3 regions of the Desulforamulus ruminis DSM 2154 genome follow, and region 3 is predicted to be linked to each of the others. Evidence: riboswitches for the same ligand, from Rfam matches in the RefSeq annotation. Region 3 holds a riboswitch; each other region holds the start of a gene.
The links. A riboswitch is a leader RNA that binds a small molecule or an ion and turns the genes downstream of it on or off. The one in region 3 is predicted to bind cyclic di-GMP.
Positions count from the first base shown of each region.

Region 1: another riboswitch for cyclic di-GMP. It lies ahead of DESRU_RS15775 (HD-GYP domain-containing protein); the one in region 3 lies ahead of DESRU_RS09280 (methyl-accepting chemotaxis protein).
Region 2: another riboswitch for cyclic di-GMP. It lies ahead of DESRU_RS15720 (type II secretion system F family protein); the one in region 3 lies ahead of DESRU_RS09280 (methyl-accepting chemotaxis protein).

Region 1 covers NC_015589.1:3,177,031-3,187,080, forward strand. Annotated here, with positions in the region: gene DESRU_RS15745 (shikimate kinase) at 1-18, opposite strand, end outside; gene aroC (chorismate synthase) at 22-1,185, opposite strand; gene DESRU_RS15755 (shikimate dehydrogenase) at 1,191-2,072, opposite strand; gene DESRU_RS15760 (YqeG family HAD IIIA-type phosphatase) at 2,124-2,630, opposite strand; gene sigK (RNA polymerase sporulation sigma factor SigK) at 2,848-3,555, shown strand; gene DESRU_RS15770 (helix-turn-helix domain-containing protein) at 3,632-3,970, opposite strand; cyclic di-GMP riboswitch class I at 4,054-4,143, shown strand; gene DESRU_RS15775 (HD-GYP domain-containing protein) at 4,187-4,765, shown strand; gene DESRU_RS15780 (CBS domain-containing protein) at 5,091-5,942, opposite strand; gene DESRU_RS15785 (hypothetical protein) at 5,939-6,313, opposite strand; gene DESRU_RS15790 (response regulator) at 6,753-7,214, opposite strand; gene DESRU_RS15795 (PAS domain S-box protein) at 7,532-10,050, opposite strand, start outside.
Region 2 covers NC_015589.1:3,164,780-3,174,829, forward strand. Annotated here, with positions in the region: gene DESRU_RS15675 (hypothetical protein) at 1-52, opposite strand, end outside; gene DESRU_RS15680 (PilN domain-containing protein) at 49-729, opposite strand; gene pilM (type IV pilus assembly protein PilM) at 726-1,775, opposite strand; gene DESRU_RS15690 (pilus assembly FimT family protein) at 1,794-2,270, opposite strand; gene DESRU_RS15695 (PilX N-terminal domain-containing pilus assembly protein) at 2,343-3,278, opposite strand; gene DESRU_RS15700 (prepilin-type N-terminal cleavage/methylation domain-containing protein) at 3,280-3,879, opposite strand; gene DESRU_RS15705 (type IV pilus modification PilV family protein) at 3,889-4,311, opposite strand; gene DESRU_RS19990 (type II secretion system protein) at 4,352-4,942, opposite strand; gene DESRU_RS15715 (type II secretion system protein) at 4,988-5,503, opposite strand; gene DESRU_RS15720 (type II secretion system F family protein) at 5,625-6,866, opposite strand; cyclic di-GMP riboswitch class I at 6,925-7,004, opposite strand; gene DESRU_RS15725 (type IV pilus twitching motility protein PilT) at 7,079-8,173, opposite strand; gene DESRU_RS15730 (GspE/PulE family protein) at 8,170-9,882, opposite strand; gene DESRU_RS15735 (prepilin peptidase) at 9,894-10,050, opposite strand, start outside.
Region 3 covers NC_015589.1:1,835,987-1,846,036, reverse strand. Annotated here, with positions in the region: gene DESRU_RS09295 (YifB family Mg chelatase-like AAA ATPase) at 1-1,340, opposite strand, end outside; gene DESRU_RS09290 (aminotransferase class I/II-fold pyridoxal phosphate-dependent enzyme) at 1,522-2,643, shown strand; gene DESRU_RS09285 (ACT domain-containing protein) at 2,661-3,056, shown strand; cyclic di-GMP riboswitch class I at 3,191-3,275, shown strand; gene DESRU_RS09280 (methyl-accepting chemotaxis protein) at 3,428-5,065, shown strand; gene DESRU_RS09275 (RNA polymerase sigma factor) at 5,680-6,255, shown strand; gene DESRU_RS09270 (MBL fold metallo-hydrolase) at 6,367-7,254, shown strand; gene DESRU_RS20830 (hypothetical protein) at 7,340-7,489, shown strand; gene DESRU_RS09260 (YraN family protein) at 8,016-8,384, opposite strand; gene DESRU_RS09255 (NADH-quinone oxidoreductase subunit N) at 8,559-9,989, opposite strand; gene DESRU_RS09250 (complex I subunit 4 family protein) at 9,992-10,050, opposite strand, start outside.

The sequences.
Region 1 (10,050 bases), 1.3 Mb from region 3:
GAGAACAATATTTTTCATTTTTTACACCTGCCTAATCCAACTCCGCCACTGATCTACCCGTTCCCGAAGTTCTCTCAGACTGTCTCCGCCAAATTTTTCCAATATAGCCACGGCAATTTCCCAGGCCACCACCGCTTCTCCCACTACACAGGCGGCGGGAACGGCACAGGCGTCGGATCTCTCCACCGAGGCGGTAAAAGGTTCTTTGCTTCCGGTATCCACGCTGCGCAGGGGTTTGTACAGGGTGGGAATAGGTTTCATGGCCGCCCGTACCACCAGCGGCTCACCGTTGCTGATGCCTCCCTCAATGCCCCCGGCCCGGTTGGTGGCCCGGTAATAACTTTTCTCCGGAGAATAAAAGATTTCATCATGAACCTGGGACCCCGGGACAGCCGCCGCCCCGAAACCCAGGCCGATTTCCACGCCCTTAATGGCCTGTATGCTCATCAAAGCACCGGCCAGACGGCTGTCCAGCTTGCGGTCCCACTGGACGTGGCTGCCCAAACCGGCGGGCACATGATCAACCCGGATTTCAAAAACCCCGCCCAGGGAATCGCCGTTCCCCCTAGCCCGGTCAATTTCCCGGATCATAGCGGCTTCGGCCTGCCCGTCAGGGCAGAGAAGCTGGGATGCCCCGGCTAATTCCCTTAATTGATCGGCCGTTTGTTCCTCTTCTAGAACGGCTTCCACCGATCCGATCCGGCGTACCCATCCGGTCATTTGAATCCCCAGTTCTGCCAGCAAGGCTCTGGCTATTGTTCCTACCGCCACCCGCACGGCAGTCTCCCGGGCGCTGGACCGCTCCAGAATGTTGCGGATATCTTGCTGGTTATATTTAATGGCCCCGGCCAGGTCTGCATGTCCCGGCCGGGGTCGGGTAACCACTCTTTCCTCCAGCCGGGCTTCCGGCCCGGGAGCCATAATTTCCGACCAATTGGCCCAATCCTTATTAACCACCTGCAGGGTAATGGGACTGCCGGTGGTCAGCCCTCCCCGCACCCCTGAGAGAAAATCCGCTTGATCCTGCTCTATTTTCATCCGTCCGCCCCGGCCATAGCCTCCCTGACGCCGGGCCAACTGCCTGTTAACGTACTCCCGGCTCAGGGGCAAGCCGGCAACCATACCTTCTACAATGGCTGTCAAAACCGGGCCGTGGGATTCTCCTGCTGTCAAAAAACGCAACATGCTTTTCACTCCTCTGCTTTAGAAACCTGCCGGAGCAAGGCTTCCCTCATTACGGCTACCGGCGCGGTCTTTCCGGTCCATAGTTCAAAGGCCAGCACTCCCTGATACAGCAGCATGCCTAGGCCATTTAAGGGGACGGCGCCTCTGACCGCAGCCTCTTTCAAAAAGAGGGTCTGCCCCGGGTTATAGATTAAGTCGCAAACCACCTGTCCGGTACGGATGGCCTGGAAAGGAAAATCCGGGCATTGCTCGGCTTTTGGCGCCATTCCCATGGGCGTGGTCTGCACCACCAAACCAACCTCGTTTACTTTTTCTTGGGGCAGCTCACGGCCCCAGGGCAAAGCCGCCGCCCGGACACCGGTTGCCTGTTGAAGATCCCTGGCTAAGGCCTCCGCCTTGGCCGGGGAGCGATTGGCAATATAAAGGGGCCCTGCGCCGGACAGAGCCAACTGAACCGCCACCGCCCTGGCGGCACCGCCTGCTCCCAGGATCAACACCCCTTGACCTCGGGGGGAAAAACCGGTCTCGTCAGTTAGGGACTTTACAAACCCGGCCCCATCGGTATTATGACCCACCAGCCTGCCTTGGTCATTAACAATGGTATTGACCGCACCGATGATGCCGGCCGTAGGATGAATCTCATCCAGCAGAGGCAGGACCGCCTGTTTATGAGGCACTGTCACATTGATCCCGGTCAGACCCAGGCTGGTAATGGACTGCATTGCTTGTTTCAACCGGTCCGGTGAAATACAAAAGGGAACATAGACCCAGTTTAAGCCCAGTTCCTCAAAGGCGGCATTATGCATGGCCGGTGAAAAGGAATGCTCCACCGGAAAGCCGAAGAGACCACAAATTTTTGTTTTTCCGTTCAGGGCCGGAAACCCCATGGCCATCCCTCCTGGATTAAAGAAAAGTTTAGGCGGAATAAACCCTTCTGGCTACTGGGAGCCCAGCTTTTTTCTCATGCGCCGCAGCACCAATTTTTCCAACTGCCGGTTAATGCGGGTGCCGATAAACTCTTTTCCGGCTAAAGGACGAACCAAAATAGTGTATAGCCCCAGCCGATTGCCGGCCAGGACATCCGTAAAAACCTGATCCCCCACCAGCGCGGTTTCGCCCACTTCCGTACCCAGCAGGCTCAGGGCCTTTCTCAATCCTTTTCTGCGGGGTTTAGCGGCCTTATGAACACCCGGCACCTCCAGGGAACAGGAGAGGGCTTCCACCCGGGTTTGGTTATTATTGGATACAAAACAAATCTTAAAACCCTGACGGCACAAATCTCTAAACCACCGGTCAATTTCCGGGTCCATATTTTTCCGGTCCCAGGGGATCAGGGTGTTATCAATATCAAAGAGGATGGCTTTGATGCCCCTTTGTTTCAATTTCTCCGGGTCAATGTCAAAAAGAGAAGTGACATAGGCCTTGGGATAAAGTTTAGAAAGCATTTGATTACCCGCTTTACAATAAAATGATCCAACCATTGAATTAACTGTGCCTATTTTACCTTTATTTCGCAGTATTCGTCAACTTTGCCACCATGGATCGGCCTCCAAACTTTATCCCGGGTCGACCCGGATATCAATCCCAGCCTCCGGACAAACACCAAAGAAATCTTCCCACATAACATATATTGTTGACTCAATTACGAGGGGGGATTACTTGATGTTGCCCGGCCTGTGGACTGTCTCAGTCCTGTCGGTTGTCAACGGCGTGCTGGCGGTGGTTTCCTACATCTCCAACAATACCTTTCCCCATCCCCTCAGCGAAGAGGATGAGGCCCATTATCTCAAACTCCTGGCTGGCGGGGATGAATCGGCAAGAAATGTATTGACGGAAAGGAACCTGCGTCTGGTGGCCCACATTGTAAAAAAATTTGACTCCACCGGTGAGGACGTGGATGATTTAATTTCCATTGGAACCATCGGCTTGATTAAGGCTATAAATACCTTTAAAGCGGATAAAGGCACCCGTCTGGCTACCTATGCGGCCCGTTGTATCGAAAATGAAATTTTAATGCATTTACGGTTTATTAAAAAGGTCAAAGCAGAAGTCTCCCTGTACGACCCCATTGGTGTAGATAAGGAAGGAAATGAAATTAGTTTAATCGACATTTTAGGGACGGATCCGGAAGTCGTGGCGGATCTGGTAGAGAACAACTTTGAAAAGCGGCGTTTGTTGGAAAAGGTGCATCATTTAAACCGGCGGGAGAAGAAGGTGCTGGAAATGCGCTTTGGTTTGGGCGCTACGGCGCGGAAAACCCAGCGCGAGATTGCCCGGACTTTAGGCATCTCCCGTTCTTATGTATCCCGCATTGAAAAAAGGGCTTTAAACAAATTAACTAAAGAATTTACCGCAGAAGGCTGCCAGTAATGGCAGCCTTCTATTTGTCGGAAGTAAAGTTTACATAATGTATAATAAATTTTGGATATAAAATGAATGAGAACGATTATTGACCTTTAGAGTTATTTAAAGTTTCAAAATAAGCTTCCATCACTTTATAGAGAAATTTTTTATGTTGATCTCCTAAGGATATTAATTTCTCGATTTTATTTCCCATTTCTAAATTCATTTCCGCATCATCCCCTAAAAATAAAATATGGGGACTGATATTAAAAACCTGGGCGATTTTTTCGATGACATCCAAGCCTGGATTTCTTTCTCCCCTCTCCAGATAACCCCAATATGACCCGGAAAGACCGACTAATTTCGCCGCATCTTTGCGCGACAAATTTCTACTCAAACGAATCATTCTAAGGTTATTTCCCAATATTTTTGCTAATGTCACTATGATAACCTCCGACAACTGGTTGTTAATTTTTCGTTGAAATTTGCAACTATGTGTTGTATAATCTGCTTAAAGTATTTTTATAATCCAAAAGGCAAACCATCCGAAAGGTTGGGACGCAAAGCCATGGATCTAAGGCAGGTTTTATATGCTAAGATTGCCAGGTTGCGGAGGAAGTAGGATAGCCCTCCGGCTTATCATAGAGGAGGGTCTTTTTTGTTACCAACGGTTAAGAAATTACTTTTAACCATGCCAAGAAACCTAATTCTTCATTCCAAGAGAGTTGGGTTGTTAGCCTATATACTTTCAAAACAAATAGGACTTTCTAAAGAAGAGTCCATAAACATTGCTCTTGGCGGACTTTTACATGACATTGGAAAATGCTTCATTCAACCCAGTATTCTTTACAAAAAGGGCAGACTGACCGAAAAAGAATTTATTGAGGTCAAGAAGCACTGTGACTACGGAGTGAATGTCATTAATCAGTATTACCAAATTCATTTTCTTTTTCCCATTGTTAAATACCATCACGAAAGATGGGACGGTTTTGGCTACTCGGGGCTGAAGGAAAAAGAAATTCCTTTAGAAGCCAGGATTATTAGCCTAGTAGACGCCTTTGATGCCATGACCTCTCTCCGTCCCTATCAGAAGACAAAAAGCCTTCGTGAAGCATTGGATGAATTAAATCGCTGCTCAGGAAGTCAGTTTGATCCTTATCTGGTTAAAGAATTTAATCTGGTTTTTGAAAAACAAGGTGATGCCATCGACGATTATCGGCAGTTTATCAGACTCTAAGTTCCTCTTTCCAGGTGTTATTACTCACTTCTTTTATGCTGAAAGCCGTGCGGAAAATGCGTGGCTTATTTAATTTATGAATTCAGATAAAGGATATGCAGAACCTTTAATTAAATATTATATCCTGTGAGATATTATAAAGAAATATGAAAACCATTCACATTAAATAAGTATTAAAATACAATGAATAATTTCTATACAAATAGTTTTTATAAATCAATTGCTTCCTACCTCTCCCTCATAAAAACTTTTATTTACAAAAAAACAAACCATGCCTTTCCGATGAGCATGGTTTGCGAATAAAGACGTTTTTTATCATTAACAGCTACAGTTCCAGCCACCCGGCTTCACCAAGGGGAAGGCCCTCTTTTTTAGCGCGGGTTGAAGTTAAACTGGCCTGATTAATCAACGTAGAAACTGCACAGATCTTATTTCTGTCGGAAGCGTCCGGTCCTAAGCGTCCACCGGCCATGCCAACGGTGCCGGTAACTTCAATATTTTGAGGCCAGGCCTGGGAAACCAGAGCGTCAATCATTTCTTGCGCCAGTTTCTTTGCTTCTTCCCAGGGTTTGGAGGTTACCACGGCAAATTCATCCCCGCCATAGCGGCAAAGATAGTCCCTGTTGTTTTCCATTAAATCCTTTAGTACTTGACCCGTTTGACGTAATATTTCATCTCCAATGACATGGCCAAAATCCTTATCAATTTTACCAAAATGATTTAAATCCAAAAAAATGACGACCATCTCTTGTCCGTTGTCCAAAAGTTCCAGGGCTTTATGATTTAGATAGCCCGACCGGTAGAGTCCCGTAAGAGCATCCACATGCTTACCCAGTTCGGAAATCAAATCTGTCTTGGTGACCAGTCCGGCCATGGCCCCTGCTTCCATGACCACCAGCCGTTCCACGCCATGGTCATCCATCAGCTTTTTAGCCTGCCACAAAGAAAAATGAGGTTCTATGGTAACAACCTTTGTACTCATGGAATCCGCCACCAGACGGTTTGGATGGCTTCGTCTGACATCCCGGGAGGTTATAATGCCAACTAACTGTTGATTATCAAGAACAGGCAGTCCGCCGATTCTGAACTGTTCCATTAAGCCGATCACCCGCCGCACGGAATCATCGGAGGTAACGGAAATGGGTTGTCCTGCCATGATATGTTTTACACTGATCACGACAAATCGACTCCTCTGGTAACTTGGATCACAATGTTGAGCTGGACCTTTAATAAGGCATTTTCTGAAGCCATGCGTTCCCCTTCTTCCAGTATAATGGGCAGCAGCTTCTCCTTGGGCATGAGTTTGGTGATGGAATTTTTTATGACCACCGCTTCAAATACCGAATGATCAATACGGATAATCTCATATTGCTCCGGGGAAAGGGCATCCACCATCCGCCGCACGGCTTCCGGACCAATGGGCGCTTTTTTCCCCACCAAAAGGACGTCCCGCATGGGAGGAATTTCAAATTCCGATAACTTTATGGTAAGCTCTGCCTTTCGCACGGGCTCTGATAAAACTGAGGAAAACTGGGAATCGTCAGACAAGTTTATAATCACCTTTCTTTAGATGAATTCTTCTTTACATTAATTGTCAAAATTTAAGACTTTTTGCATATTAATAATTCTTAAGGGTTAAAAAATTTCCTGCTAATATTTATATTTTTTTAATTTTGCCTGGTTCATTTTAATTTTCTATCCCTTGAGAAGCACAAAATCCCTCAATCCCATTTAAAGAATTAGGTTTTTTAAAATCATACCAATTATTTTTTGAATATAACTCCCAGATTATACCTTGATATCATTTTACTTTTGTCATCCTAAAAAAGGGAGTATCGCAAAACTGCTTTAATAGCGCGCCATGTAGACGATAACTCGATCTAACAGGAATATCCGTGTTCTATTCTTTTTTAGAAAACAAAGACTGTTGCAAAATGGACACTATGGTTCATTTTGCAACAGTCTTTGTTTTAAGCGTGACAGTTTTTTATTTGATTTTTAACAACTGGAGTAAATCAGCGTAAAATTTTTTGAGTTTGGTATATTCTATGGTCTCATCATCCCGTTCCTTTTCCATCCTTTCCCGGTTCTCAATTTCAGCACTAATTTTTTCAATGGTTTCCAGCAGTTCAGCAATATTTACCGGCTTATATAAAAAGGCATAAGCTCCGTTATTTAAAGCGGCCACCGCTGTCTCCAGATCCGCGTAACCGGTCATAACAATAACACGGGCGTCATCATCCAGGGTTTTGATTTTTTTTAGCAGTTGAATGCCGTCCAGTTCAGGCATTTTAATATCGGTTATCACCACATCATAATCCCCCCCGGAATAGTGATCCACCGCCTGTCCCGGGGACATAAACAATTCCAGGCGATGTCCTGAGGGCTCCATGGCACTGGCAAGTCCCTCCAGACAGCCTCTGTCGTCATCCACTAACATTAACCTCATTCCGAGTCCCCCATCATTCTGTTCATACACACAAAAAATTTTAAATGTCGTTATTTTATAAAATTCCTTCTTCTTTTTATTTTCGGTCACAAATCCATTTAATTGACTCTAAAACGATATCGCCAAACAATCCCCCCACCAATTTGCTCATTCACAAGACCTGCAACTTTAAAGATTCATACAAAAACCATGCCATTATTTGGCATGGTTCAGCAAATTTCGCCTGTCCCTTTATCTTTAAATGATTTGATCATGGCATTGGATTGGTAAATATCGTTACTATGCCTCTATCAGTTCAAACAGATGGGCCAATCGGTTCAAATCGTACCAACCGGTTCATACTCCTCATTGCTCTCCCTTAAGCTGAATAAGGGAAATTCCACCCGGAAAGCAGCTCCTCCTTTGGGGCTGGATGCAAGATAAATATGCCCGTTTAAAGAATTCACGATGGAGTGGACAATGGATAAACCAAGGCCCATTCCTTCCCCCACCGGTTTGGTGGTATAAAAAGGCTCAAATATTTTTGGGCTGATTTCCTGACTGATCCCGGGACCGGTATCACGGATCTCCAAAATAACCCGGTGCTGCTCCTGCCAGGTGGCACAAGAAATTTCTTTCTTTTGCAGTTTTACGGCATCCAAAGCCTGTATGGCATTGATCAGTAAATTAAGGATGATTTCCTCCACCCTTGTCTCCTGACCACAAATAGGGGGTAAATCCATTTGTAAGTTTTTAATCACTTTGATTTTATGGGTTGAAAGTTCATCCTTGACCATGGCCAGTGCCCCTTCCACCGCACGGTTTACATTACAGGGCAGCAGACCGGACATATTTTTGCTGCGAACAAGGGAACGCATATTCCGTATAATATTTTCAATACGCAGGGTTTGCTGGGAGATCTTTTCAAGATTATCCATCATTTTATCCATACTGGGCATTCTTCCCCTTTTATACCAGTACAGCATGCCGTCTACCATCACTTTTAAGGAGTTTAAGGGTTGATTGATTTCATGGGCAATGCCTGCGGACATGGTGCCCAAAGAAGCCATCCTTTCCGCCCGCATCAATTGTTGCCTGGCTTCAAGCATCTCCGCCTCCGCCTTTTTGCGGGCCGTGATATTGCGGATAATACTTAAAATCACCTGCTTGCCGCCGATAACCGCTCCCAGGGAGCTGACCTCCACCGGAAAGGTGCTTCCATCTTTGCGCCGGTGGCTGGTCTCAAAGAGCGCCCCCCGGGCCACCGCCTGTTTCAACTGGTCCTTATAAACCGCTAACGTTTCCGGATCCCGAAGATCGGCCAGGTGTAAAGAGAGCAATTCCTCCCGCCGGTACCCGTAAGCCCTTTCGGCGGCACCGTTGGCCTCAATCAGCCGGCCATGGGAATCAGCCATTAAAATGATGTCATTCACCCTTTCGGAAAGAAGCTGATAGCGCTGCAGGATCTCTTCCGCTTTTTTCCGTTCGGTAACATCTTGTTTGATGGCAATGAAATTGACAATCTCGCCTCTTTCATCCCGTACCGGAGTAATGGTCATTTCCTCTGTGTAATGATTACTGCTTTTATGACGGTTAACAATTTCCCCGTGCCACACTTTGCCGGCCAATATCTTTTTCCAGAGCTCCTGGTAAAAGAAACGGTCTTGTTTTCCGGACTTCAGCAGGCTGGTTTTCTGTCCCAGTGCCTCCCCGGCGGAATAACCGGTTAATCGTAAAAAGGAAGGATTAAACCATTGGATAATCCCCTCCCGGTCGCTGATAACAACGGCATTATCCGCTGCTTCTAAAGCGGTTGTCAGTAACAGAAGATGCTGGCGGGCAGAGGCGGCGTGAAGAGCAATGGCCACCTGTCCGGAAAAATTGTCCAGTTGAGTGATCAGACCCGGATTGAAAAAGAACTTTTTTCGTGAACACAGAACCAGCACTCCCAGCACCTGTCCCCGGATGGCCAGAGGGAAGGCCGCAATGGAGCGGACCCGGTGCACTCCGGCCTGTTGCCGGCAAAACCCGGAGAGCACATTGCCCCTTTGCATTACCTGCATCTGCCCGGTACGAATGGCCAGGGTGCAGGGTCCGTGTTCACCGGAAACATCATCCCAGCGCAGGCTGATCTCATTGATGCAGGGGAGAATCTCCCCGGCTCTGGCGATCACCCGAACCGTCCCTTGGGGTTCCTTCAGGCCGATCCACCCCCCGTCAATAGCAAAAAGGTCAATCAACTGCTGAGAGATAAACTGTACAATTTCGTTAACCGGCTTTTCCTCTAGAACCATTAGAGCCGCTTGATGCAAAACCGCATCCCGTCTTTCCATTCGTTTACGGGGTGAAATATCACGAATAATAAAAATAAACCGGCTGTTGTCTCCTATCTTCATGGCGCTGACGGATATTTCAATGGGAAAAATTCCACCGTCCTTGCGCTTGCCAAAGGACTCTGTGACCGTCCCTTCTTTGGTCAGATAACTCCTCAGGGAAATATCCCGGGCCAAGTGTCCCTCCATTAGTAAAAGAATATTTTGACCGACCATTTGATGCTTCGGATAGCCAAACATTCTTTCCGCAGCAGGGTTAAAGGAATTGATGATGCCCAATCCGTCGATGGTAATAATGGCATCCGGAATATTTTCAATAATGGTCCGGGTATAGGCTTCGGTCTTGCGCTGGGCTTCCCGGGCCATTTCAGCCCGGGCCTCCGCTTGGCTAATTTGAATGGCGTGCCGGACCGCTCTGATCAGAATCTCCGGGGACAGCCGGTCCTTGGCTAGATAATCTGCCGCGCCGGATTTCATCATTTCAACCGCCGGCGGTTCATCCCGGCCCTCAGTTAACATAATAA
Region 2 (10,050 bases), 1.3 Mb from region 3:
AAAAAATCATCAGTATTTTTTTATCCCTGGGGGTAAGCTGCAATTTCATCATGGCTGACCCTCCTTCAGGAAAGCCATTGCATGATAAGTATATCTCCCCTCTTCATTCATAGTTATTTTTTCTAAGCGAACTTCGGAAAAATAACTCATTTGATTCAGGCTGAAGATAAACTTTCCAATTTCCTCCATAGAATAACTCCCCCCCAAAATTAACATTTGATTGGGAGAGGATTCCGGCACCTCTGCTTCTTCCTTCTGGTTTTCTTTCTCCGTGGGTTGATCAACAGCGTCTTCTTTTTCCGGAGCATCCTTTTCTTCTTTGCTCTGCCCATCCCCGTCAGAACCTTCTTGCTGCAGAGATCCATCGGTCAGATACAAAGTACTGATCCAAACCCCTTCAGGGACATGGTCGTTTAAATCCAGGAGGAACTTGGGCCAGGTCTTTCTTTGTTCCAGCAGGCCGTTTAAAACGCTCATCTTCTCCTGGATTTGAATTTTTTCCTGCTGCCTGGCACGAATACGGCTTTCTATTTGTTCCAGTTGCTCCTGCCGGGGCTGCAGGGCCTGTAATTCTTCCTGAACCGAACGAAGCTGCCACATAAAATAACCGTAAAAGAAACCCAAGCCCCCAACTACCAGGGCCGATATTATGTAAACCTTCAATTTCTTCAACGTTACCGGCTGTTTGGGCTGAAGTTCCACCGGCAGGAGGTTGATGCGGTAGTTCACGACCATACCTCCCTCAGGGCCAGACCAAAGGCCATGGAAAACTGAGGAGAAAGGGACTGCATTTCGCCGCTGTTCCCCTGCCATTGCGGATAACCGGCCTTTACGGGGATGCCCAGTTCAAGGGCTAAGATATCCGCCAGTCCCTTCAGTTGACTTCCCCCGCCGGTGATCACCAACTGCTCAATCTGCCACTGCCGCTCCCGGAGCCGGTAAAAATCCAGTGAGCGCCTGATTTCCGTCACCAGTTCTAAATAGTCCCCTGCTCCGGAGGGAAAGGACTGCTCGCTGGCGGCCCCGGCCTGCTGATAAACCTCCGGCAGGCCGCTCCCTTCCCCGGGATCCGGCAGGCCTGCTGTAAATTCCTCCCCCGGAGCGGAATCGGAACGCCCCACCCCCACGCCCAAGGTCCTGACATAAGACAGCACATTTTGTTTAATTACAATGAACTGGCAGGTGCGGCTGCCGATATCCACCACCGCCTGAATATTCTTCCTTTCCGGGAACCCATATTCCCGGTGAAATACCCGCCACAGGCCCAGGGCCGGCAGGTCCACGGCGGTCAGGGTGAGTCCCGCCCGGTCGAAAATTTCGTGAAAACGGTAAACCAAGCTTCTGGAAACCGCCGCCAGAAGCACGTTCAACTGCAGATAATCCCCCGTGTCACCGGGACTTTTCTCCAGCACCACCGGTCGGACTTCCAGTTCGGCGGTGGGGATGGGAATCAGTTTTTCCGCCTCCCAAACCATCGCCCGCTGCAATTCATCCTCCGGCATTTGGGGCGTAACGATCTGCCGGATAATCACATGGTGGCCGCCGATAAAGGAAATGACCCTGCCGCCGTCTATCCCGGCCCTGACTGCGGCCTCCCCGAGAGAGGCCGCAAGCTCCGTTACATTGCCCCGTTCCAGGGCCTCCAACCCGGGTCCGGGCTGGCTGACCTGCCGGCTGACCTGCAGGGCCTGCCCCTTCTTGGTCAATTGAATGATTTTGATACTGTGGTGGCCCAGATCCACCGCGTTAATGCTCCGGCTTTTCCAAAGCTGCATATTTTTTCTCCATTGCGCTTATTCGTTTTCATCGGGCTTAACTTCAGACAGTCTGACTCTGCTTACACGAGAAATGACAACATAATACTTTTTATTCAGCTCTTTCTGCTGAATACCAATGGTTAATCCGGCTCCACTGTTAATGGAGCCGCCGGCGCCGATGGGCAGGGAAAGGCCGCTTCTCTGTAAAAATTGCACATTGGGGGGTAAGCGTACTGTCTTTAAGATTGTGTTTTTTTTGGTGTCCTTAAGCTGATAAAAGTCGCCCTGATCAGCGGCGTAAAGATTGATCAAGTAATAGGCCGAGCTTTCCAGCAGGGCTTTTTGCTGCAGCAGTTTGATGTCCGCCACCATCTGCCGGGCGGCCCTTTCATGACGGTAGGCGCCGATCTCTCTTTGCAGGGAGGGGAGGGTTACTGCCAAAAGAATTCCGATGATGCCCAGTACAATGATCATTTCCACCAGGGTAAAACCGCCCCGGGAGCTGATTTTCATAGCCCCTCACCTTTCTGAAGAAAAAATTCGTGAACGGTCCTTTAACTCCTCCAAACCCTTTTGCTAAAAATGTTAAAACACCGGGTATTTCTCTCTCCAGCGAACCAGCACCGCCCGATAATCTAAGTCAAAGGAATCATTGGGATTTTTCGTTTCCTGGACAAAGGCCTCAACAACTTGCTGTTCCTCGACCTTCATTTTCTTTGGGTCTTCCCGGAAAACCGTACCGGCCGTAATTTCCCCCAAGGTGTTGCTGTTCCGGCGTTCGATAAAATTTTTGGCGTAAATCACCGTCCAAACTTCCTTCTCTCCGGTGCTGCCGGGCAGCACTTCCACCGTTCCCGAACTGATAATGAGGAAAACATTATGCTTTACTTCCGGCGATTCGCCCGGTCCCGGGTCCTTCTTTTTATATTCCTGCCAGGGGTCGGGGGGTTTCAGATCTCCCTCAATGGTAACGTTGCCGTCCACTGCAATCAGCCAGCGACCCCGGTAGATACCGGAAAGGGTGAGGTCCCCCTGGTGGTAATAGGTTCCGGCCAGGTCTTCATTTCCGAGGTCCACCCCGGCAGTAAAAGATCGCTCCTCTATGTATGTTTGCGGCGTCAGGGACTTTTGCACCGTGGCTGAGAGGATTTTGGCGCTGAGCAGACGTCCCTCTTGATCTTTATATTTACCGGTGGATTCAAAATCCCATTTTTCCGCACCGGAGGTTTCCGGGAGATACTTTATCTCAACCTCCTGTTTCGGGTCGTCATTGTTTAAATAAAAGACTTTTCCCTCGGTTTTGCTCCAACCCCATTCCAAATCCTGCAGTTCCTGCAGGGTCAGCTCCACTCCCGCATCCGCCAGGTACAAGGCTTTGGTCATATTCACTTCATCGGCGCTGCTTTGTCTTTCCTGGTGGGCCACTTGAATAAAAATCCCCGCTAGGATCATCAACAGGGTAGTGATCATAATTACTGCCGGCAGAGCTGCCCCTTGATTTCCTGAATATCCCTTTTTCATGCTACCGCTCCCTGAACATTTTCGGTGTGACCTTGGTCAAAACCGTAAACCGGTAGGGATCCCGGTCGTACTGCCGGGGTACTGTGGTAATTTCTTTCTTGTCTGTATCGTCCTTTTCCCCGGTGATAGTGATAACGACGGTTCCATCCGCCTGCCGGCTGAACTTTAAATCCAGGACATGGTTGGCAATGGGATTAACTCCGGCAAAGCCCAGTTCGTTACGAACCGCATATTCAATTTCCCGGTCCGTCCGATCTAGAGAGTATTTGACTTCCTTCATAATCTCCCGATCATCCTTGGTATCCTTTGTTCCCCGGGTATCCAACTGCACCCGTTTAACCGCAATCCAGCTGGAATCGGTGAATTGGCCCGCCGGCTGGATTTCCACTGCCTGGCGGATGTCCCGGGAAATGCGGTTGGCAGCCAGACGCAGGTCGTTATGCACGTCGGCCCGGAAGAACTCCTTCCCGGCCAGCAGGCCGGTTTGATATAAAAAGAAATAAGCTGTCCCTAATAAAACAGACAGCAAACCGGTCACCACCAAAAGCTCCAGCAGTGTTAAACCCTTTTCTTCTTTTAATAATCTGATAAGGCGCTTCATCGTCTCACCTTAGCCTTTGCGCTTAAGTGTGTATAGGGTTACCTTGCCGCGGGCCTGGGAACTGCCGGGGTCCTGGTAGTAAACATGAACCGTGAGGCCATAGAAATCGGCGTCCCGTTTCCCTTGGATCACCGGCTCCGGGTCCACCTCAACTTGGTAGAAATAGTTTTTATAGGCTTGGTATCCGGACTTTCCATCCAGGGGAGAAGCGGCAACCGAGGGACCGGGGTCGCTCCCGGCCAGCCGCTCTTCCAGCACCGCCTGGGCCAAATTCACCGCGGTAATCTGCTGTTTGGAGGTCCCGGCGGCCAGCCGGCCGGTAATCAGCACATTGGCCACCGCCAGAACCACCATCGCCAGCAGGGTGGTGGCCACCAAAACCTCCACCAGGGTAAAGCCGCCATTGGTTAAAACTTTTCGCCTGTGGAGCATCTTCCACCACCTGCCGCTTGGTTAACATAATATTCCTGTATTAATGGGCCGCCGCTCCGCTCCGGGGCGCATCCTGGGCCGCCACCCAGTTGATCCACTCATTATTCCACTGAATCTTACCGACGGTAGCACCGTCCCCGTTGTCGATGGTCCGGTCAATCCACTCCGCCTTAGTCGTCCAGTTTTCCACACCGTTCAAAGAGACTTCCACCACAAAATTGTCGTGGCCGTCAATGCGCCGGTAATCCCACTGGTAATCCTGTTCGCTGGCCAGGTTGCCGGAATTAAAGGGATTGACGGGCCAACGTTCCAGGTAGGGACCGTTCCAGCCCTCCTTGGCGTTGCTTCCGGCGCCGGTTTCACCGGAGCCGGGTTCCACCAGAAAGTCCTGCATATTGGGCTGGTTCATCGCATAAACCTCGGGGAACCGACCGGTATCGGCATAATGGTTTAAGGCGGAGGCCTCAATGGCTTTGCAGTCTTGAATTACTTTGGTCAGCTTGGATTTTTCCACCGACTGGAAGGCATTGGGCGCAATCACCGCCGCCAGAATGCCGATAATAGCAATGACCACCAAGAGCTCCACCAGGGTAAAGCCTTTGTTGCTTTTAACCTGCTTATGATTGTTCAAGGAGCAAACCTCCCTATTCAAAGAATCCGTTGGGAAAAATATTGGTTATTCCGTTGAAATGACGAGATAAACCGTAGTTGCAGTATCGCCGTTATACCTCACAACGCCCGTGGTACCGCTAGCGGTTCCGCCGTCCAGGTCCGCTTCCAAACGGCTTCTAGCGTCAGTGGTCAAATCATCAAGTTCAAGATATTTGTAGTGGTTTGATATGGATGTATCAGATACAGGCACTCCATTTCTAAAATTATAGTCTCCACCCCACGGATTTCTGGACGGCCATCTTTCCAGATACGGACCGTTCCAGCCGTCAACATCGGATGTTCTAATAAATCCGTCCGAATCGGCTCCATCTACAGGCCAGACGCCGGTATCCGTATAATAATTTAGCGCCGCGCTTTTTATTGCTTTAAAATCCGCCTCGGCCGCCGCCACTTTGCCTTTTTCCACCGCTTTAAAGGCATTGGGCGCAATCACCGCCGCCAGGATGCCGATGATGGCAATGACCACCAGCAGTTCCACCAGGGTAAATCCTTTTTGATTTTTAATTCTTCTTTTTAACATCCCGCTTTCCCCCTATTTTATTTTTTATGTTAACTAACTGAATTGCCACACAGTTGTCCACCAGGGTAAAGCCCTGTTCCCATTTTTTCTCTTCATAGCCAACCTCCGACAGCTTAATCCCTTAACCCAATCCCTGGGACATGCTGCTGATCATGGGCAGCATCACGGCCAGGATAATAAACCCGACAATGCAGCCCAGGAAAACAATCAACAAAGGTTCAATGACACTGGACAGCCGGCCCACGACGATACTTACTTCCTTGTCATAATATATTCCAATCCGTTCTAAAAGATCATCCAGAGCCCCGGTTTCCTCCCCCACAGCGATCATACGAGTCACCATGGGCGGGAAAATCCGGCATTCCTCCAGGGGCTTGGATAGTTCCCGGCCGTCCTGAACACTTTCCTGGGCCTTGCTGAAGGCTTTTTCCACAATGATGTTTCCTGAAGATTTTTTAACCACTTCCAGGGCTTGAATGATGGGAACCCCACCCTCCAACAGGGTGCCCAGGGTCCGGCAGAAACGGGCAATAATCACCTTCCGGTAGACCGGCCCGAAGAGGGGTATTTTCAGAAGGGCGGAGTCCATTCTTTCCCGGCCCCAGGGGGTGGAGCGGAAGTATTTATACCCCAGCAGGAGGCATAGAAACAAACCCGGGAGCAGGTACCAGTAATGGGTTAAGAGTCCGCTCACCACCATTACCGCCCGGGTGGGAAGTGGTAAAGGCACGCCCATGTCTGCAATGACGGCAATAATTCTGGGCAAAACAAAGGTCATCAGAAAAACCAGAGCGACCAGGGCAAAAATCAGTACCACGGCGGGATAGGTCATGGCAGATTTTATCTTTTCGTTTAGGTCGTGCTCCCGTTCCAACTGTTCCGCCACCCGCTCAAGAACTTCGTCCAGCACTCCGCCCAGTTCCCCCGCCCTCACCATAAACACAAACACTTCCGGGAAGATATGGGGAAACCCGGCAAAGGAATCTGCCAGCGTATTTCCTTCTTCGATGCCGGTCATCACCTGCTCCAAGGCTCCTTTCAAAACCCCGGACTCTGTTTGGCTGCTGACAATGTTCAAGCAGTGAATTAAGGGAATGCCCGCGTTTAACAGGGTGGAAAGCTGCCGTGCAAAGGTGGCCAGTTCCTTCAATTTTACCTTTTTCCCGCCAACGGTTATTTTCAGCCGGCCGGTAAAGGCGGGTGAATTTTTGGGTTTTTTCTCCAGCCTCGCTTCGGATAGATCGGTTACAAAGACACCCTGTGCACGAATACCGCTGACGGCATCACTGGCGGAAGCAGCCTCCAGCATCCCGCTAACCGCTTTCCCCTCCGGGCTTCTTCCCTTAAATTCAAAAAAAGGCATAGATCACCTCGGCAATACATAATAAAAAATCCCAAGCAGATGCTTGGAATTTCAAAATTTCGGCAGCCCGGCCGCCACATGAAAATGAGGCCCGTGGCTTTGCGTCCCTAACTTTCGCTAGGTTTGCCTTTTCGTATTTAATTTTTCCAATTATTGCTTATAGACAAATTTTAATCATATTCTGGAGCTTCGTCAAGAAAATTGCGCCAAATTTATAAATTATGTTTGTTTATTATTTCTATGTCTCCGGCCTTTTCCCCCGCCGCTTCCAGGGAGACAATCCCCCTTTGCACCAGGCTTCTTAAAGACATATCCAGGGTCTGCATACCATACTTGCCCCCGATCTGGATTTGTGACAAAATCTGGTGTGTTTTCCCCTCTCGAATCAAATTCCGGATGGCCGGAGTGACCACCATAATTTCCAAGGCTACCACCCGGCCGGTATCATCCCTGCGGGGCAGCAACTGCTGGCAGACCACTCCCTGGAGGGTATTGGCCAGTTGGATCCGGATCTGCTGCTGCTGATGGGGCGGAAACACATCAATGATCCGGTCAATGGTCTGAGCGGCGCCGGTTGTATGCAGGGTAGCCAATACCAAATGTCCGGTTTCGGCGGCGGTAATGGCGGTGCCGATGGTTTCCAGATCCCGCATTTCTCCCACCAGAATCACGTCCGGGTCTTCCCGCATGGCCGCCCGCAAAGCCTTGGCAAAGGAAAGGGCGTCCAGCCCGATTTCCCTCTGGTTGACAATGCTTTGTTTGTGAAAGTGAAGGTATTCAATGGGATCTTCCAGGGTGATGATATGGGATTTGGTTTCCGAATTGATGAGATCCACCATGGCGGCCAGGGTGGTGGACTTGCCGCTTCCGCTAGGCCCGGTGACCAAAACCAGGCCCCTGGGCCTTCTGGCCAGACTGCCAATAACCTCCGGCAGATCCAGCTCACCCAGACTGGGAATCTGGGTGCGGATAATGCGCATGGCCATGGCCAGTGAGCCCCGCTGTTTAAAAACATTGACCCGAAAGCGCCCTACCCCGGCAATGGAGTAGGAAAAATCCACCTCTCCCCATTCGAGATATTTCTGGAACTGGGCCTCATCCATCATGGATTTGCCCAGTTCCAGGGTGTCCGCGGGCAGCAGCTTTTTTTGCAGAAAATCCGTATCCCTGCCCTTTAAAGCAACCCCTGGATCAAGGGACTGCAGCAAACCGTTAATCCGGAAAATGGCCGGCCGGCCCACGGTAATATGGATATCGGAAGCCCCAATTTCCGAACCGACCCGTAGTATGGACTCCATAAGGTTCATGGTTTTTCCTCCCCGGTAAAGGTTACCCGCATCACTTCCGCCAGGGAGGTGACTCCCTCCATGGCTTTGCGTATGCCGTCCTCCCGCATGGTGATCATTCCTTCCTCTTGGGCCTGGCTTTTAATTTCCTGATCCGAGGCCCGCTGCTTTGTCAACAGCCGGATTTTTTGTGATATGGGCAAAACCTCCTGCAGACTGGTTCTCCCCTTGTAGCCGATATTGCTGCAGCCTACGCAGCCTTTAGGCCGGTAAAGGGAAACCGGCTGTTCGGGAGCCAGGCCCAGAAACTCTCGTTCCGGGCTGTCTGCCGGGGGAGAGTACATTTCCTTGCATTGAGGGCAGAGAATCCGCACCAGCCGCTGACAGACCACGCCAATGACCGAGGAAGCCACCAAAAAGGGCTCTACCCCCATATCAATTAAACGGGTAACCGCTCCGGTCGCATCATTGGTATGCAGGGTGCTCAAGACCAAGTGGCCGGTGGTGGCCGCCTTTACGGCAATGGACGCTGTTTCCGCATCCCGGATCTCGCCAATCATAATAATATCGGGGTCCTGACGGAGGATGGACCGTAAACCGGTGGCAAAGGTAAAACCCGCCTTGGCATTGACCTGGGTTTGATTTACCCCGGGCATCACATACTCCACCGGATCCTCAATGGTAATGATGTTGTTCTCTTTTTTATTTAGCTCGTTAATAACCGCGTATAACGAAGTAGTTTTCCCGCTGCCGGTGGGTCCCGTAATTAAGATCATGCCGTAGGAATGCTGAATCATGCCCTGGAAAACCCGGAGATTGTGGCAATTAAAACCCAATTGTTCAATTTTAAAGACGCTGGCGCTTTTGGCCAGCAGACGCATGACCACTTTCTCGCCGAAAACCGTGGGCAGGGTGGAGATTCTCAAATCAATCTCCTTGTTGCCATACCTTACCTGAAAACGGCCGTCCTGGGGCAGTCTCTTTTCGGCAATATCCAGTTGGGCCAGAATTTTAATGCGGGTCACCAGGGAGGAAAGGGCGGAGCGGGGCAGCACATTGTTCTCGTGCAGCAGTCCGTCAATGCGGAAGCGGACCCGGACCTGCTCTTTCAAGGGCTCGATATGAATATCGCTGGCCCTTTCGTTCACTGCCTGGCGGATGAGCATATTCACCAGACGCACCACCGGGGAGTCATCCAGGCTGCTATCCTCGCCAAAATTCAAGGTTGGGCTGGTTAAGGAATTAGACTCTTCCTTTTCCGGAGAGCCAAAAGCATCTTGTATAAAGGACAGGCCAAATACTTTGTGAATGGCCGCGTCAATTTCCGTCTGAGAGGCAATGACCGGATCCACTTCATAGCCGGTGGCCAGTCGGATATCGTCCAGGGCCACTACATTTAAAGGGTCAAACATGGCCACAATCATCCGGTTGCCGTCCCGGCTTACCGGAATCACTCCATGCCGCCGGATTAACGACTCGGGCAGGCTTTTAATCAAAACCGGATCCACCCGCTGTTCCAAAGAAATTTTGGGAATTCCCAACTGCATTTCCAGGGCATTGATGATCTCGGATTCTTTGGCAAAACCCAGGTTGATCAGTGCCTGACCCAGCCTTTCCCCGGTCTGCTTCTGAATATGTAACGCTTCCGTCAACTGTTCGCCGGTAATGATTTTACTGTCCACCAACAAATCGCCCAGGCGTTTTTTAGCCAACCGCAGCTCTCCCATCATTCACCCCATCCTTAAAAATAACTCAAGTATTTCTCCAGCATGGCCGGACCAAAAAATACGGTAATGGCGGTGCCGGCGGCTAAAAAGGGGCCAAAGGGCACCGCTGATTTTAAGCTTTTCTTGCCCCCCAGCACCCAGGCCAGGCCCGCCAGGGAACCGAGCACAAAA
Region 3 (10,050 bases):
ATGGAGGCATTACAGGTGATTCCCGAATCCTTGAATCTTTCCCGCTGCCGCCCTCGGGCTTCTTCCACCCTGGCCTTGATGGCCGCCGAAGGCTCGCCGGGTGAAACATCGGTCAGTTCTGCGTAGGATACCTTCGGTACTTCCAGGTGAATATCAATCCGGTCCAGCAGCGGGCCGGAAATGCGGTTAATATAGCGCTGTACCTGATAGGGCGTGCAGATGCAGTCCTTTTCCGGGTCCAACAAAAATCCGCAGGGACAGGGGTTAGCCGCTCCCACCAGCATGATTGACGCAGGATAATCAATGCTGGCCGCCACCCTGGAAACGCTGATAAAACCATCCTCCAGAGGTTGCCGCAGGGCTTCCAGGGCGTCTTTATGGAATTCCGGCAGTTCGTCCAGAAACAGCACCCCATGATGGGCCAGGCTTATTTCACCGGGTCTGGGAAACCGTCCTCCTCCTACCAGACTGGCGGCAGAGGAAGTATGATGAGGGGAACGGAAAGGCCTGCTGGTGATAATGGGCTGGTGATTGGTTAACTGTCCGGCCAAACTGTAAATTTGAGTGATTTCAATGGCCTCTGCAAAGGTCAGATCCGGAAGAATGGTTGGTATTCTGCGGGCCAGCATGGTTTTACCGGAGCCGGGACTGCCCATCATCAAAATATTGTGTCCTCCGGCAGCGGCCACTTCTAGGGCGCGCTTCGCCGTCAGTTGCCCCTGAACATCTGCAAAATCAACGATTGTCTGAGGCTGCTCTTGCCGGTATGGATAAGCTTCTTTTTTAACTGGCTCCAATTCCGCTTCACCCCTTAAAGCCAAGGCAAGTTCAGCCAGGGAAGAAACGGCAAACACCTCCATATCTTCCACCAGCGCCCCTTCCGGAGCGTTTTCCCGGGGGATCACAACGCCCTTTAAACCAAGTTTCCTGGCAGCTAAAATCAACGGCAACACGCCGTGAATACTCCTTACAGAGCCGTCCAGGGATAGTTCCCCGATAAAGGCCACGCCGGAATACAAGGCTTCATGGATTTGTCCGGTAGCTCCCAGGATACCGACGGCAATGGGCAAATCATAAACAGGGCCCTCTTTTTTAATATCAGCCGGAGCCAGGTTGACGGTAATGCGCTTTACCGGGAATTCCAAAGCGGAATTTTTTATTGCCGTTCGTACCCTGTCCTTAGCCTCTCTCACCGCGCTGTCCGGTAGACCAACTAGGTCCAACGCAGGGAGCCCGTTCGACACATCAACCTCAACTTTGATTTTCTGCCCTTTAAGACCCTGGAGCGCCACACTGTTAATAATCGCCAGCAAGTCCTTCTCCCCCAAATTCTTGACCACATATCCTAATAACCTATTAAGAATATTCCGCCCCGCAGATTTAGAAACCTTTGGAGATATTGTCGAATCCTGACTTTATCGCAAAAATCATCTCTAAATTCAGGATAAAAAGGATTTACTCTTCCGGTCTCGAAATGGGGTATTGTAAACCCGAGAAGATATTAAAAAGGGAGGAACGGAATTGAAGCTGCCGGATTTTAAGCTGGAAAGGTATTTTGCCAAATATGAATTCAATGCCCCTCATCTTTTGTGTTGTTCCGATTGTGAGTCCTTTACCATTAAAGAAATTTTAAGCCTGGAAGGTGAAAGCGCCTTTGAGAGGTTTCAGAATCAATGGCTGGGATATACCGAGGCGCCGGGAAACCCGGAATTGCGGCAAACCATTGCCGATATCTATACCCAGGTTTCCGCAGAAAATGTCCTGGTCACTTCCGGGGCGGAGGAAGCCATCTTTCTGTTTATGAATGCCGCCCTGGAAAAAAAGGATCATATTATTGTCCAGTACCCCTGTTATCAGTCCCTCATAGAAGTGGCCAGTTCTATCGGGTGTGAAGTTACCCGCTGGGAAATGCAGGAGAAAGATAATTGGGAGCTGGACCTGGATTTTTTATCCGGCAGTCTCCGGCCCAACACCCGGGCCATTATTATCAACGCCCCTCACAACCCAACGGGTTATACGCCCTCGGTGGAAAAATGGAATGTTCTCATTGAACTGGCCAGAAGCAGGAACATCGTGTTATTTTCCGATGAAGTCTACCGTTTTCTGGAATACAATGCGGCAGATCGTTTGCCCGCCGCCTGCGACCTTTATGAAAACGCCGTATCCCTGGGTGTTATGTCCAAGACCTACGGTCTGGCCGGGCTGCGCATCGGCTGGATTGCCACCCGCAATGGTGAAATTTACCGTCGTATGGCCTCCTTTAAGGATTATACTTCCATCTGCAACAGCGCACCCAGCGAGTTTCTATCCTTGATCGCTCTAAAACACCGGGACAAGCTGGCCTGCAGAAATTTGGACATTATTCAGGAAAACCTGCTTCTGTTGGATCAATTCTTTACCCGGTATAGTGATAAATTCCTCTGGCAAAAGCCAAAGGCGGGACCCATTGCCTTTCCCAGCATCCGCTGGGAAGCCTCGGTGGAGGATTTCTGCCTGGATCTGGTGCAAAAGAAAGGCGTTCTTCTGCTCCCTTCAAATTATTACGATTTTGGCCAACGAAATTTTAGAATTGGCTTTGGGCGAAAAAATCTGCCCCAATGCCTGGATAAGCTGGACCAGTATATGCAGGAAAATAAGGAATAAAGAAAGGGTATAAATCAATGTTAAATCTGTCTCTATTAGAAGGCACCTTTGCCGTGTGTCGCTTCCCTCCTTCCACAGCCCTTCCCCACTGGGCTGTAGGGGGAAAGTTTTTTTCTATTACCAAAACCATGGACGAACTCTCCCTGGTGTGCCCCCAGGAAAGTACACCCGAGACCCTGAACTGTGAAAGAAACTGGCGTTGTCTCAAGGTGGAAGGACCTCTGGACTTTTCTTTAACCGGCGTCCTTTCCTCGCTGACCCTCCCTCTGGCCCAGGCAGGCATCAGCATCTTTGCCATCTCAACCTATGACACGGACTATTTGCTGGTTAAAGAAGACCGGCTTGAACAGGCAGTTGCAATTCTTTCCCGCCAGGGCTACCGGTTTATAAAACAGAAACAGCCCTCTTCTTAAACCGTACCTGGAAGTATGGAAAAGGGCAGTAGAAAAGACAAAATCCAATAACCTAAAATAAATGTATTTTTTTATATAAAAAACTTATTAAAAATAAAAGGATTTTATAATTTGTTGTTTAATATAGCTAATTGTTAAATATCGGGCAAATCTGTCGAAAGGCAGAGACGCAAAGCTATGGGCCTAAGGCAGAAATGCTATGGTTGCCAGGTTGCTTAAAGAAATTCTGCGTTAAGCGGCCTGATTTTTCAGGCCCTTTTTTAATGTTTAATACCTTTAGAGGAGGGAGGAATGAAATGCATCTTTTTCAAGATTAATAAGCTTTAACCTTGTTTGTGTGGTCATACCTATGACCTAGTATCTTAAAACAATTGAAAGGATACCAAAAAATGAATAAAGTGAATCTAAGAAAATTCTTTCCCAAAATCGGATTTATCTCGCTAACCCTTAAAAAGAAACTGGTATTTACCTTTGGTCTTTTGCTCCTGATCATTACCGTCTCAGGTATTTTAAGCAACATTAATTTAGGAACCGTCAGTGATAAAGCATCGGAGATCACCAATGTCTGGCTGCCCGGAGTTCACCATTCGGAAGAAATTAACTCTCTCATATCCGATACCCGTTCCAAAGAATATGAACACCTTCTTTCTCCCTTAGAAAAAAATAAAAAAGCCAGTGAAGAAGTGATGGCCGCTAATCTGCAAAAAATAAGCGAGCACATGAATTACTTTAACAAAGACACCAACCAAACAGAGCAAAACCTTTACATTGTTCTGGAATCTGAAATTACTAATTATAAGGAATCCCAGGAAAGATTTTTGCAGCTTAGCCGGGAAAACGATGAAACCGCCGCGAGAAATGTTTTAATGAATGAAAGTGCCGCTTTGTATCGTTACGTTCGGAATGCGTCCGACGCATTATTAAAATACAACCAGAGCAATGCCGATAAGGCCAGCAGTGAAAGCGAGCGCATTTACGCGCAAAGTAAAGCTTCCACCACCACCAGCATTATAATTGCCTGTCTCCTTAGTATTGCCTCCGCCTTTTATATGATCCGCAGCATCATTGGCCCTATTAAAGAAATTGAACAAGGCGCCAAAAATATTGCTAAAGGGGATCTGGCAGTAGAGGATATTAAAATTAGCACCAAGGATGAGATTGGTTCTTTATCCGAATCCTTTAATAACATGAAAAACAATTTAAAAGACATTATTCAAAGTTTAACGCAAGCCACAAGCGGTCTCACCACCATGGCTACCGAGCTTTCCAATCAGTCCCAGCAAACTTCCGCCAGCGCCACGGAAACCGCTTCAACCATGAATGAAATTTCCGCCACCGTTGAACACGTTACAGCCAATATTCAGGAGATTTCCCAGGCTTCGGATGATGCAGCCTTACATGCCAATGACGGGCAAGGTGAGATTGTTAAGGTTACGGAACAATTCAAGGTCATTGCCAATTCCACTAACCGGGTGGCAGAGGTTATTAAAAACCTGAATGATAAAAACCAAAAAATTGTGCGTATGGTTGACCTGATTACGGGGATTGCCGATCAAACCAATTTATTGGCCTTAAATGCCGCCATTGAAGCCGCCAGAGCCGGCGATGCAGGCAAGGGCTTTGCCGTTGTGGCCGAAGAGGTGCGCAAACTGGCTGAACAGTCAGCCAATGCGGCGAAAGATATTACTCAAATAATTCAAGAAATTCAAAAGGAAAGTCAACAGGCAATAAAGGCCATTGACCAAGGTACAGACGAGGTTCAGTCCGGAAGAGACGTTGTACAAAATGTGGGGGTTAAATTTAACACCATTATTGATTCGGTTCAAAGTCTTACGACCCGAATTCAGGATGTAGTATCTGCCGCTGAGCAGATGAATGCAGGCATCCAAAATGTAGCCGCTTCCACTGAGGAACAAACCGCCATCATGGAAGAAGTATATGCCTCTTCGGAATCACTGGCCAAAATAGCCAATAAACTGCAAAGTCAAGTTGCAGGATTCAATGTATAATTTAGCGACCTTTAAACCACTTTTTATATTTCCTATTTTTTGATTAAGACCAATTTTTAGGGAAACGGGCTGGCAAGGTTGGCTAGTTTTCAGGACAAAGAAGATGTCAACCATTTCTACCACGGATTTTGTTTGAATGCTCTAAAGCATCTTCATAATGGAGAGCATGCCCTTACCAGGCGTTATGCTCATATCATATATTTCTCAAATATAAATATTCGATTGATTCGTTGTTGGCTTGTATTCAATCCATGTAATTTTGTCCCGATTAATATTTTTTCGCTACAGGGATAAAAGAACAGGATATGCTCCGGATGCATATCCTGTTCTTTTGAAATTAAAGTTTAGCGTACCCAAATAAAAAGACCTATCTTCTACATCTCTCCGCAGTTTATTCTCTGTTATCCGTATGTACTTTATTGGTAACAATAATAAGTTAATTTGGAACAAATGCCTTCTTGCACAAAATTATTTTATTATAATCATTATTATTCGACTTAAGCTGTCAACTGACGGGAGCATAGATAAGAGAGAACTCCCCTATCGCTTCGTTTTCCTGTTTTATCTAAACTCTATAATTTAAATTGTTTATAAGATGTTGCTAGGAGGAAAGAATGTTAGTTGAGGAACCGATCATTAAAAAGGTTTTAAGAGGCGAAAGGAACTGTTATTTTAATCAATTAATAGAAATGTATCAACCCAAGGTTTTTTCTATCGCTTACAGAATGATGGGCAACCTGCATGATGCTCAGGATATTTGCCAGGAAGTCTTTATAAAGGCCTATTTGAATATCACAAAACTCAGACAAACTTCTTCCTTTCAATCCTGGCTGATCCATATCACCAAAAACTGTTGTTATGACGAATTGAGGAGCAGGAGAAGAAAAATAACGGAGATTTCTTTGGAAAGAACCATTGAGAATGGCTATTTTACCAATACCTTGACCGGTAATCTGCCTTCTCCGGAAGAAGTTGCCATTAATAAAGAATTAAAATCTACCATCTGTACCTGTATTAACACATTGTCCAAAAAACACAGCAAGGTAATTGTCCTCCGGGAGCTGCGAGGTCATTCCTACGAAGAAATATCGCAAATTATGGGATGTTCCGTAGGCACTGTTAAATCCAGACTGAGCAATGCCAGGAACATAATCAGGGGAAAATTGCGGCTTTTAGACTGCAAATACTAGATTTCACTACAGCCGGGACCAAGGTCCCGGCTGTAGTGTTCCCATACATCAAGTTGCCGGGAGATGGCAAAATATGTTACGATGATCTATATATTGATTGGAGGTCTTGTTGTGCCCCTTACAAAGCTAACCGGTTCCATCTATGTTTTTCAGGGACCGACAAATTTAGGTCTGATCCTCTCTTCATCCGGTGATGCGGTGGTCATTGATACCGGAATTGATGAATCGGTAGCCAGAAAATTATTAAGAGAAGCTGAGGCAGAAAATTTAAAAATAAAGGCCATTGTGAATACTCATTCCCACGCGGATCACATCGGGGGAAATTCTTTTCTACAGTCGCGTACCGGAGCAGACATCTATACCTCCCCCCTGGAAGCGCCCTTTGTTCAAAATCCCCTGCTAGAGCCCGCTATGCTGGCCGGCGGCGCTTATCCCTGGAAAGAAATCCAAAACAAGTTCCTCATGGCCAAGCCCAGCCGGGTCACCGGCGAAATAACTGCGGGAGCCCGGCAGATAGCGGGCGTGGATGTCGAGGTCTTTGATTTGCCCGGCCATAGTTTGGGACAGATCGGTCTGCTGGCAGACGGGGTCCTTTTTACCGGGGACGCCTATCTCAGCAGCTCTCTGCTGCAAAAACACGGCATTCCCTATAACGTGTATATTTCCGAATATCTGAATACCTTACAAAAACTAGGGGAGATCCATTGCAACTGGTACGTTCCCTCCCACGGTCAGCCGGCCCGGCACATCTATGAAGACCTGGCTCAGAACAGAGCTGCCGTTCAACAGCATCTGGAGTTAATCAACAACTGGCTTAAGGAACCTCTTTCGGCGGAAGATCTCCTGGCCAAATTATGTTCCCATTTGGAAATCGACACCTCAAATCCGGGCCTCTTCTTTTTATACCGGACCACAGTCATGGCTTACTTAACCTATTTATATGAACAGGGGCAAATCAAAACTTCGCTGCAGGAGAACCGGTTGCTGTGGCATCAATAAAAAAAGCCTTATCTTTCATCCCCGTCTTTTCTTTTCAGCCCGTCCATGTTAACATAGGCTAAACGCGAACTGGGGGTGATCTATTATGGAACAGAGAAGTCTTTCAAAAACCCTCCGAACCACCGGATTGTTATTTATTGTGGTTAGCTTTTTTGTTGAACGTAGTATTGAATTTTGTCTACTGGGCATTGCCTTTTTCGTGCTGGGAACCATACAGTTAAAAAGACCTCGTTAACGGGATAAAATCATGTATAAACAAGGAGGATCAGAATGGGCGGCGGACCAAATTTAACTTTCCATAAATGTGATAAACCCCCTTGCTGTTACCTTGAGTTCAATTTCGGTACCCGAGGCAGCGCATGCTTAAGATACGGCTGTACCCCGGCCTGTGTAGCTTGTTCCTTTTCCCGGGTTCGCAACGCGCCGGCCTGTTATGAGAGCCTGCCCGGCTTCCCGGAAGATTGCATTTCTCCCCATTACGTTCCGGAGTGCAAAAATTTTTGTAAATATGCTCAAGCCAATTAACTGATAAAAGTATTTCAAAGAATATAAGAGAGTGGGACAAAGCTCCTTTTTAATAAACCGGTAGATAACAATGGTCTAATAAGCAACAGAACACGGATTTAACGGATTATACGGATTTGCGCGGATTTTAATATACTAAATCCGTGTGAATCCGTGTTCTATTCTTTTATTTGTGCAAGGAAGGGGCTGTGCATTAGAACCTTTATGGATCTGTTTGCATCAGCCCCTTGGATTATTTAAAAAGCATTTTTAATATGCCGGACAGTTTTTATTTCTCCCCGGGCAGCGAGCTGAACGGCCAGAACATCAAACCGGCAGGGTTTATTGCGCCATTCCGGATGAAGCAGTAAATAATATTCGGCCAGCATTCTTAATCTTTTTTGCTTGCCCAAAAGGACGCTCTCCTCCGGCAGCCCATGGCTGGAACCGGAACGGGTGCGAACCTCCACAAAAACCAGGACGCCCTGATCATCCGTGGCCACCATATCTAATTCCCCCATGCGGCAGCGGTAATTTCTTTCGATGATCTTCCACCCCAGTTGACGCAAAAAGCCGGCCGCTACTTCCTCTCCCCTGTTTCCTAAAGCCTTACGGGTATCATCCATCGGTAAACCCTCTCCAGTTTTTTAACTAATTTTCTCTGGAAAACTCCTTTCCCCTGCCGCTTTTTAATTTTTTGGTGCATTCTTGAAAGGATTTATATTTACGGCTCTCAAAAAAATCTCCCGCGGTGTCACCGGGGGAGATTTTCGCTGCTGCTGCAACTCAAAGCCATTGCTTTATTTCATAAAGAAGGATTGGGCTGCAATATTGGCGATCTCAGCCAAGGGTCCCGGATAAATCCCCAGGACAATGGTTGCCACCATGGTAATCAACAGGGTTATCTTCGCTGCGCTTCCCATCTCCAAAGGAGACAGGTCCACAGGGTCGTCCCGGAACATCACCAGCACTACCCGCAGGTAGTAATATACGGATACCATGCTCATGATTAGACCAAGGTAGGCCAGCCACATATAACCTTGGATGATGGTCGTAAAAAGATAAAACTTCCCTACAAAGCCTGCCAGGGGCGGAATTCCCGCCATGGACAGCAGACAAATCAGCATCACCGTTGCCGCCAGAGGCGCCCGTTGAACCAGTCCGGCATAATCGGCAATCTCATCACTTTTTATTTTATTATAGACCAGCGACACCACGGTAAAGGCTCCGATGGTAGCAAAAACATACAGGAAGGCATAAAACAAAACCCCTTTAATTCCTGCTTCGCTGGCGGTAACCAACCCCACCAGTATATAACCGGCCTGGGCAATGCTGGAGTAAGCCAGCATTCTTTTAATATTGGTCTGGGGTATAGCCACCAGATTACCCAGCACCATACTCAAAGCCGCCAACACCGCCACCAGCATGGCCCAGTGAGGATGCAAAGCAGGCAAACCGTCCACAAACAACCGCAGGAGCACCGCAAAGGACGCTGCTTTGGAACCTACGGCCAGAAAAGAGGTCACCGGCGTGGGCGCGCTCTCGTATACATCCGGACTCCACATGTGAAAGGGAACCGCCGAAACTTTGAACCCCAGGCCGGCCACCAGCATCACCAGGCCGATCACCAACAGGGGTGAAAAGTAGCCAAAGTCCAAACTTGCCGCCACCTGACGGATGATAATGGTGCCCGTTGCCCCGTAAATCAGACTCAAGCCGTACAATAATACGGCCGTGGACAATCCGGCCAGCAAAATATATTTCAGGCCGCCTTCCAGAGATTTGCCGTCCCAGGTCCGCAGGGCCACCAAAATAATGAAGGAAATGGTCATCAGTTCCAAACCCATATACAGGGTAATAAAATCTCCCGCCGAAGCCATAACCATCATGCCCAGGGTGGCAAAGATCACCGTGGGGTAGTACTCAAAGTGACTGTCCACCTGCTCGTCGATATAGCGGATGGAACCCAAAATAACCAGGATGGCGGACACCAAAAACAATATTTTAAAAAACTGGGCGTAGGCATCCACTAGATACATGCCCTGCAGGAGTACGCCCCGGGTATCCCAGGAAAGCACCGTAATCCCCAGGACCACCAGCAGTCCTGCCGCGGCAAAACTGCCCAGACCTTTGCGGGAACCGCCGGGAACCAGCAAACCCAGCAGAAAGGTGGCCAAGCCAAGAATAAAGGTTGCCAATTCAGGAGTTAAGAGAGTAAAATCCACTTGCATGATTACCGCCCCCCCATCTGCAGGGTTTCACTGATATGCACCAGAATAGGCTCCACCCCGC